One region of the Allobosea sp. GW823-FHT02B03 genome, then DNA from elsewhere that is predicted to be linked to it. Evidence: predicted binding sites of a transcription regulator. Region 1 holds the regulator's gene; the other holds the start of a gene.

Evidence for each region. The regulator PhoB, encoded in region 1, activates phosphate uptake and scavenging genes when phosphate is short. The targets are predictions, from matches to a motif close to TGTCATNNANCTGTCAT.
Region 2: AC1REK_RS16655 (PhoX family protein) is a predicted target of PhoB. The motif match lies at 1,761-1,777, and genes of this name have one in related genera.

What each region holds. Positions count from the first base shown of each region.
Region 1 is NZ_JBXAJY010000006.1:438,261-442,674, forward strand. Features, by position in the region: gene AC1REK_RS22235 (GcrA family cell cycle regulator) at 59-607, shown strand; gene AC1REK_RS22240 (NUDIX hydrolase) at 679-1,110, shown strand; gene AC1REK_RS22245 (YnfA family protein) at 1,107-1,427, shown strand; gene phoB (phosphate regulon transcriptional regulator PhoB) at 1,432-2,130, opposite strand; gene phoU (phosphate signaling complex protein PhoU) at 2,160-2,882, opposite strand; gene pstB (phosphate ABC transporter ATP-binding protein PstB) at 2,924-3,730, opposite strand; gene pstA (phosphate ABC transporter permease PstA) at 3,755-4,414, opposite strand, start outside.
Region 2 is NZ_JBXAJY010000004.1:654,027-658,440, reverse strand. Features, by position in the region: gene AC1REK_RS16665 (YebC/PmpR family DNA-binding transcriptional regulator) at 1-173, opposite strand, end outside; gene AC1REK_RS16660 (globin-coupled sensor protein) at 387-1,736, shown strand; gene AC1REK_RS16655 (PhoX family protein) at 1,840-3,846, shown strand; gene AC1REK_RS16650 (YciI family protein) at 3,867-4,154, opposite strand; gene AC1REK_RS16645 (TetR/AcrR family transcriptional regulator) at 4,179-4,414, opposite strand, start outside.

The DNA of each region.
Region 1 (4,414 bases):
GATCTTTCCCTATGCCTCGCCCGCTATCGGCAAGGCATGACGAAGACAGGTGAAATCGATGAGCGAAGCTGGAGCCTGGACCGACGAACGCGTCGAACTGCTCAAGAAGCTCTGGAATGACGGCCTGAGCGCCAGCCAGATCGCCGGCGAACTCGGCAACGTCACCCGCAATGCTGTCATCGGCAAGGTCCACCGTCTCGGCCTTTCGGGCCGCGCCAAGAATCCCGGCTCGGCCGCGCCGCGCCCGCGCAAACCCGCGACCCGTCCGCCGGCGCATCCGATGGCCAGCCCGGCTGCGGGCGGTGGCGGCATGACCCGCGGCAACACCGCGCTCGCCCCGCAATTCGTCCCGGAGATCGAGGCGGAGCCGGAAGCCGAGCACGTCCCGGCTCCCGCCGAGGAGGTGGTGATCCCGTTCTCCGAGCGCGTCACCATCATGGACCTGCGCGAATACATGTGCCGCTGGCCGATGGGCGACCCGACCTCGCCTGAGTTCCGCTTCTGCGGCGGCCGCTCGCTGACCGGCATGCCCTATTGCGGCTATCACGCCCGCATCGCCTACCAGCCGGCAACGGATCGGCGCCGCGACCGCAAGGTGCGCGCCTGATCCGGCAGGAGCCGATCGAGCCATCAAAGCCGGCCTTCGGGCCGGCTTTTCTATTGGTGGGAGAGACGCCGATGCGCGCCGACGAAACCGCGGGCCCTGTCGAATATGCCTGCGCCCTGCCGATCCGGGGCGGACGCGTCCTGCTCGGGCTGAGGGCATCGCATCGCCGGAACCGGCCATCCTGCTGGGACACGATCGGCGGGCATGTCGAGCCCGGCGAAACGGCCGATCAGGCCCTGATCCGCGAATTGCAGGAGGAGATCGGCATCACGCCGACCACATTCGCGCACTTCACCACGATCGAGACGACGGAGAGCGACGGCGTCTCGCCGGCCCTGTGGCATCTGTTCAGCGTCACAGGCTGGGATGGCGGCGATCCAACTATCGCCAATGACGAGCATAGCGAGATCCGCTGGTTCGCCTTCGCCGATGCCAGCGCTCTGTCGCCGCTGGCCTCGGAAGCCTACCGCCCGGTCTTTGCCCGGCTGGCCGAAGCGCCATGACCGGTTTCGCGATCTATCTGGGGGCCGCGCTGGCCGAAATCGCCGGCTGCTTCACCTTCTGGGCCTGGCTCAAGCTCGGCAAATCGGCCTGGTGGCTGCTGCCGGGGCTCCTCGCCCTGGCGCTCTTCGCCTGGCTCCTGACGCTGATCGACAGCGCCGCCGCCGGGCGCGCCTTTGCCGCCTATGGCGGGGTCTACATCGTCGCGTCGCTGGGCTGGATGTGGCTGGTCGAGAAGGTCCCGCCGGATCGCTTCGATCTGGCTGGGGCGGTGCTGTGTCTCGCGGGCGCGGCGGTGATCGTCGCCGCGCCGCGCTGAAGCCTCAGCCGCGGGCGAAGGTCTCGTCGAAGGCGTAGCCGGCGCCGCGCACGGTGCGCAGCGGATCCTTGGCGTCGTCGGGGGTGATCGCCTTGCGCAGGCGCCCGACATGAACGTCGACGGTGCGCTCATCGATATAGACGTCGCGCCCCCAGACGGCGTCGAGCAGCTGGGCCCGCGAATAGACCCGGCCTGGGGCCTGCATCAGGAATTCGAGCAGGCGGAACTCGGTCGGGCCGAGATGCAGCTCGGCGCCGCCGCGGCGCACCCGCCGTGTCGTCCGGTCGAGCTCGAGATCGCCGGCCGTCAGCATGCCGACGACATGGCCGGGCTTGACCCGGCGCAGCAGCGCCTGGATGCGGGCGATCAGCTCCGGCAGCGAGAACGGCTTGACGACATAATCGTCGGCGCCGGTGGCGAGGCCGCGCACCCGCTCGGTCTCCTCGCCGCGCGCCGTCAGCATGATGATCGGCACGCGCTCGGTGTCGCGCCGGGCGCGCAGCCGCCTGCAGAGCTCGATGCCGGAAAGGCCGGGCAGCATCCAGTCGAGCAGGACGAGATCGGGCGTATGATCGCGCAGATGCAGCTCGGCATCGTCGCCGCGCGCGACGCTGTCGACCTCGAAGCCCTCGGCCTCGAGATTGTAGCGGAGCAGCAGGGTCAGCGGCTCCTCGTCCTCGACGATCAGGATGCGTGCAGGCATGTCCGGCCTCCGCTCAGGCGCCCGTCCGCTCAGCCATTGGCTGCGGGCAGGTCGACCAGGATGTTGGTGGTGTCGAGCTTGGGACGGCTCTCTTCCACCGACTGGCCGGTGATCAGGTAGTGGATCGTCTCGGCGATATTGGTGGTGTGGTCGCCGATGCGCTCGACGTTCTTGGCGCAGAACAGGAGATGCGTGCAGAAGGTGATGTTGCGCGGATCTTCCATCATATAGGTCAGGAGCTCGCGGAAGAGCGAGGTGTAGAGCGCGTCGATCTCGTCGTCGCGGCGCCAGACCTCCATCGCCTTCTGCTCGTTGCTGGCGGCATAGGCGTCGAGCACATCCTTGAGCTGAGCCTGCACCAGGCGGCTCATATGCTCGAGCCCGACCACGGCGCGGTGCGGCGGCGAGAACTGGCCGGAGATCGCGACCGCACGCTTGGCGATGTTCTTCGCGAGATCGCCGACGCGCTCGATGTCGGCAGCGATGCGGATCGCCGAGATCAGCTCGCGCAGATCGTTGGCGAGCGGCTGGCGGCGGGCGATGGTCAGCACCGCTTTTTCCTCGACATCGCGCTGGAGGTTGTCGAGCCGCTGGTCGGCGGTGATGACCTTCTGCGCCAGCGCGGTGTCGCGGCGCACCAGCGCCACGGTGGAATCGCCGAGCATGCGCTCGGACATGCCGCCCATCTCGGCCAGGCTGCGGCGCAGCCCTTCGAGGTCGGCATCATAGGAACGGACGATATGATCGGACATCGGGGCGGATCCTGTGGCGGGAGCGAGCGGACTTGCGGGCGTCAGCCGAAGCGGCCGGTGACGTAGTCCTGCGTCTGCTTCTTGTTGGGGTTCATGAAGATGGTGTTGGTCGCGTCGAACTCGACGACCTCGCCGAGATACATGAAGGCGGTGTACTGCGAGACGCGCGCCGCCTGCTGCATGTTGTGGGTGACGATGACGATGGTGAAGTCGCTCTTCAGCTGCTCCAGCAGGTCCTCGATCTTGCCGGTCGAGATCGGATCGAGCGCCGAGGTCGGTTCGTCGAACAGGATGACCTCGGGCTTCTGGGCGATGGTGCGGGCGATGCAGAGGCGCTGCTGTTGGCCGCCGGAGAGGCCCATGCCGGAGCTCTTCAGCTTGTCCTTGACCTCGTCCCAGAGAGCGGAGCGGCGCAGCGCACCCTCGACGCGGTCGTCGAGCTCCGACTTCGGCGGCTTCTCGTAGAGACGGATGCCGAAGGCGACATTGTCGTAGATCGACATCGGGAACGGCGTCGGCTTCTGGAAGACCATGCCGATGCGCGAGCGCAGCTCGTTGACGTCGACATCGTTGGAGATGACGTTGCGGCCGTCGAGCAGCACCTCGCCGGTGGCGCGCTGCTCCGGATAGAGCGAGTAGATCCGGTTGAAGATGCGCAGCAGGGTCGACTTGCCGCAGCCGGAGGGGCCGATCAGCGCGGTGACATGGCGGTCACGGAAGCTGAGATTGACGTTCTTCAGCGCCTTGTGCTCGCCATAGTAGAAATCGAGGTTCTTCACCGCGATCCGGATCGGCGCCTGGGCGTCGAGGACCTGCGGGCTGAGTTCCAGGGTCGAGAGCATCGACATGTTCCTTCCGATCGGGCGTGGTGCTCACTTGCCGCCGCGCACGATGCGCCGGGCGATAAGCGAGAGCAAAAGGATCGAGACGGTGATGATCAGCGAACCGGCCCAGGCGAGCTGCTGCCAGTTCTCGTAAGGGGCCGAGGCGAACTGATAGATCGTCACGGGCAGGTTGGAGACGCCGCCGACCAGCGTCGGCGAGAACCAGAAATTGTTGTTCAGCGCGGTGAAGAGCAGCGGCGCGGTCTCGCCGGCAATGCGCGCCAGCGCCAGCAGGATGCCGGTGACCATGCCGGACTTCGCCGCCCGCCAGGTGATCGCGGTGATCACCACCGAAGGCGGGGCGCCGAGGGCCGAGCCAGCCTCGCGCAGCGGCGCCGGGACGAGGCGCAGCATATCCTCGGTGGTGCGCACGATGACCGGGATCGCGATGATGCCGAGCGCGACGCCACCAGCCCAGCCGGAATAGCCGCGGAAGGGCTCGACCAGGATGACGTAGACGAACAGGCCGATCAGGATCGAGGGCGCCGAGAGCAGGATGTCGTTGATGAAGCGGATCAGGTTGGCGAGCTTCGAGCCGCGGCCGTATTCGGCGAGATAGGTGCCGGCGAGCACGCCGATCGGCGTCGCCAGCGCGATGCCGAGGAAGGTCAGCACGGCAGAGCCCACGATGGCGTTGGCGAGGCCGCC
Region 2 (4,414 bases), on a different contig from region 1:
GCGCGCGCCGCCAGCACGGCCATGCGCAGGCGCGGGTTCATGTTCGGATCGGGCATGCCCATCTTGGCGGCGACGGTGATTTCACGGGCCAGCTTCGAGAACAGCTTGGAACGCACCGCGTCCTGCTTGCCCTTGCGGTGCATGATGTTCTTGAACTGGGAATGCCCGGCCATGGCTTGGTCGCCTCCGCTCTGATCGTTGCGGCAGCCCGGCGCCGCGCGCAGGGGCGGGTTATAGTCAGCCGGATCGGCAGGAAGCAAGCGCGCAACACTGCTTTTTCGCGTTGGCTCACTGCCTTTCGCGCGCGCTTAAGCCTTTGTTTTCGAACTCCTCGCAATGTCCTCGCGAACCTGTCAGCCCATCGCCGAGATCCCAAGAAGTTGCGTATGAGCAACGCCATCGCCCAGCACGACGCGCGTCTGCGCACCTTCCGCATCGACGAATACGACCTTGCCTTGCTGCACGGCCAGCGTGACTTCGCACGGGAGCGCATGCCCGGGCTGCTGCAAGGGCTGCACGACCGTTTCGAAGCTTGGCCCGAGATCCACCGCGCGATGCAGCAGCCGGAGGTCCATGCGCTGCGGCTGGCCCATTGGATCAGGCTGGTCTCGGGCGAGCTCGACGACGATTTCCTGGCATCCGCACGTACGCTCGCCACCGCCTTCCATGACCATGGCGTTCCCGTCCATGGCGTCGCCATCTGCCATGCCATCGTCGGCAATGCGATCGGCGCCGAGCTCGGACTGCAGCGCGACGGCCTCGGCCGCCTGCGCTTCTGGCAACGCAAGGAACTCAACCGGCGCATCGCCCTGCGCGCCGCGCTGCTGAAGGCCATCCAGTTCGACCTGGAACTGCTGCTCGAGACCTACACGCTCGTGCAGAAGCAGAGCCGCGAGACGTCCCAGACTGAGATCGCCGCGTTCGAGGTTACGGTCCGCGACGTCGTCGCTTCGGTCGCCGGCAGCGCCCGCGTGATCGAGACGCTTGCCCGGACCATGAACGACACCGTGCAGGAGACCGGAATGCAGGCCCTCGCAGCAGCCAGCGCCTCGGATGCGGCCTCGGAGAATGTCCGCAACGTCGCCAACGCCGCCGAGGAGCTGTCGATCTCGCTCCGGCACATCGCGGCGGAGGTCACCGGCGCCACGACCAAGACCCATGATGCCAGCGCCGCGGCGCAGACGACCGAGGTCATCGTCAAAAGCCTGGCGCAGTCGGCCGAAACCATCGGCTCGATCGTCGACCTGATCCGCGACATCGCCGAGCAGACCAACCTGCTCGCCCTCAACGCCACCATCGAGGCCGCCCGCGCCGGCGAGGCCGGCCGCGGCTTCGCCGTCGTCGCTCAGGAGGTCAAGCTGCTCTCGGAGCGCACCGGCAAGGCGACGGACGAAATCGCCGCCCAGGTTCCGACGATGCGGGCCCATAGCCGCGAGGCCATCCTCGCCATCGAGAGCATCGCCGGCTTCGTCTCCGGCATGGACCAGACGACCCTGACCATCGCGAGCACCATCGAGCAGCAGCGCGCCGCGACCGAGGAGATCGCCCGCAGCGTCAGCTTCGCCGCGCAGGGAACCCAGGAGGTCGCCCATACCATCGGCGCGGTCAACGAATCGGCCCAGGCGGCCGGTGCCAGCGTCGGCGATGTGCTCGGCGTCGCCCAGTCGCTGACCCGCCAGGCCGAGGGACTGGCCGATGCCTTCGAGAACCTGACGCGTCGCAGCCGCGCAGCCTGAGCTTCGGCTCCAGCCACCTCGCGGCGTCACCTGCCTGTCAATCGCTCCGGCTAGCTTGCAACCGTTCCAATCGGAAGCAAGCTTAGAGCATGGAGAGCCGGTGATGGGCGACGATGCGCAATATGAATCGACCTTCGGCGCGAGCTTGCTCGAGCACGAGGACGCCGCCCCCCAGAACCCGACCGACAACCCGACGATGGGTGAGCTGATCGGCCAGCGCTTCTCGCGGCGCGGCTTGCTCAAGGGCGCGCTCGCCGTCTCGGCGATCTCGGCGACTGTCGGGACCGCGGCGCTGGCGACTGCCGAACGGGCGGAAGCGCGCGGCGCCGAAGGCTCGGCCTTCGCCTTCAAGGAGGTCGAGGCCGGTGTCGATACCGACCATCATGTCGCTGAGGGTTACGACGCCGATGTCCTGCTGCGCTGGGGCGACCCGCTCTTTCCCGACGCGCCGCAGTTCGATCCCACCAAACAGACGCCTGAGGCCCAGGCCAGGCAGTTCGGCTACAACAACGACTTCGTCGGCTACCTGCCCCTGCCCGGCGCGGCTGACCCGTCCGCGCATGGCGTGCTCTTCGTCAATCACGAATACACCAACCCGCATCTGATGTTCCCCGGCGTCGTCGAGATCAAGGACGGCAAGCCGGTGATGAAGAACGCGACCAGGGAGCGCTACGCGATCGAGGCGATGGCCCATGGCGCGACCGTCGCCGAGATCCGCCGGACCGACGGAAAATGGGCGCTGGTCAAGGATTCAAAGCTCAACCGCCGGATCACGGTGGCGACCGAGATGCAGCTTTCCGGCCCCGTCGCCGGCACTGAGCGCGTCAGGACCAAGGCCGACGCCTCGGGCCGCAAGGTTTTCGGCACGCTCAACAACTGCGCGGGCGCGATGACGCCCTGGGGCACCTTCGTCTCCGGCGAGGAGAATTTTCACGGCTATTTCTCCGGCAAGCTGCCGGAAGGCCATCGCGAGGAGGCCAATTACAAGCGCCTCGCCATCCCCTCCTCACCCTATGCCTGGGGCCGCTTCGAAGAGCGCTTCGACCTCGCCAGCGAGCCCAACGAAGCCAACCGCTTCGGCTGGATCGTCGAGGTCGATCCCTTCGACCCGAACTCGGTGCCGAAGAAGCGCACCGCGCTCGGCCGCTTCAAGCATGAGGGCGCCGACAACATCGTCGCCAAGGATGGCCGCGTCGTCGCCTATCTCGGCGATGATGAGCGCTTCGACTATGTCTACAAGTTCGTCACCGCCGGCCGCTTCGACCCCGCGAACCGCGCCGCCAACATGGACCTGCTCGATTCCGGCACGCTCCATGTCGCGAAGTTTGCGGCTGACGGCACGCTCGAATGGCTGCCGCTGGTCTTCGGTGAGGGGCCGCTCACCACGGCCAACGGCTTCACCAGCCAGGCCGACGTGCTGATCGAGACCCGCCGCGCCGGCGACCTGCTCGGCGCCACCAAGATGGACCGGCCGGAGGACATCACGCCCGACGGCGTCAACGGCCGCGTCTATGTGATGCTGACCAACAATACCAGCCGCAAGGACGATCAGGTCGACGCCGCCAATCCGCGTGCCAAGAACGCCTTCGGGCACATCATCGAGATCATCGAGGATGGCGGGGACTTCACCGCGACCAGGGGCAAATGGGAAGTGCTGCTGAAATGCGGCGATCCTTCCATCGCCGCGGTCGGAGCGAGCTTCTCGACCGAGACCAGTAAGAATGGCTGGTTCGGCATGCCCGACAACGCCGTGGTCGATTCGGCCGGGCGCCTCTGGGTCGCGACCGACGGCAACGGCCCCAAGGAAACCGGCCGCACCGACGGTCTCTGGGCGGTCGACACCGAAGGCGCGGCACGCCGCACCTCAAAACTGTTCTACCGCGTGCCGCACGGCGCCGAGCTCTGCGGCCCCTGCTTCACGCCCGACGACACCACCGCCTTCGTCGCGGTCCAGCACCCCGGCGACGACGGCCCGGACTGGCCGGAATTCGGCCGCCGTTCCTATTACGAGGACCTCTCGACCCGCTGGCCGGACTTCAAGCCGGACATGCCGGTGCGCCCCTCGGTCGTGGCGATCACCCGCAATGGCGGCGGCAAGATCGGCGTCTGATCCTATCCGTGCCTTGCCGGTCAGTTCAGCAGGAAGGCGAGCCGGTCATCGGCTCGTCCGGCAGCAATCTCGAGGACATCGGCGCTGACGACATCCTCGGCGACGAAGGGGTCATCCCGCAGGCGCGCATCGAGTTCTTCGCGTGACAGCTTGTGCGCGAGGACCATGCCGCCGCCTCCCGACTTCAGGCTGCCCGTCAGCAGGAAGACGCCATCATCGAAGCCGCGCCTGATCCAGTCGTTATGGGCCGGCATCAGGGCCGCAGCACGAGACTTGTTGGCGGAGAAGCGGAGCGCGACGACGAACATAGGGCTACCTTTCCGGCGAATGGCTCAGGTCGATGAAGCGGCGTTTTCGAGTGGTTCGAGCGCCCGCAGCCAGGCCGACATCGCTTCGACCTCCTGCTGGATGAAGGCCTCGTCGCGAAAGGCGGTCGCCAGCGTCGCGATGCCCTGGCTGCGCATCAGCACATGCATCGCCAGCCTGTCCGCTTCGGCCGCACAGCCGAGCGCCGCGAACTGCGAGGCGAGCCAGTCCCGGAACAGGGTGAATATCTCGGCCGCGTGCT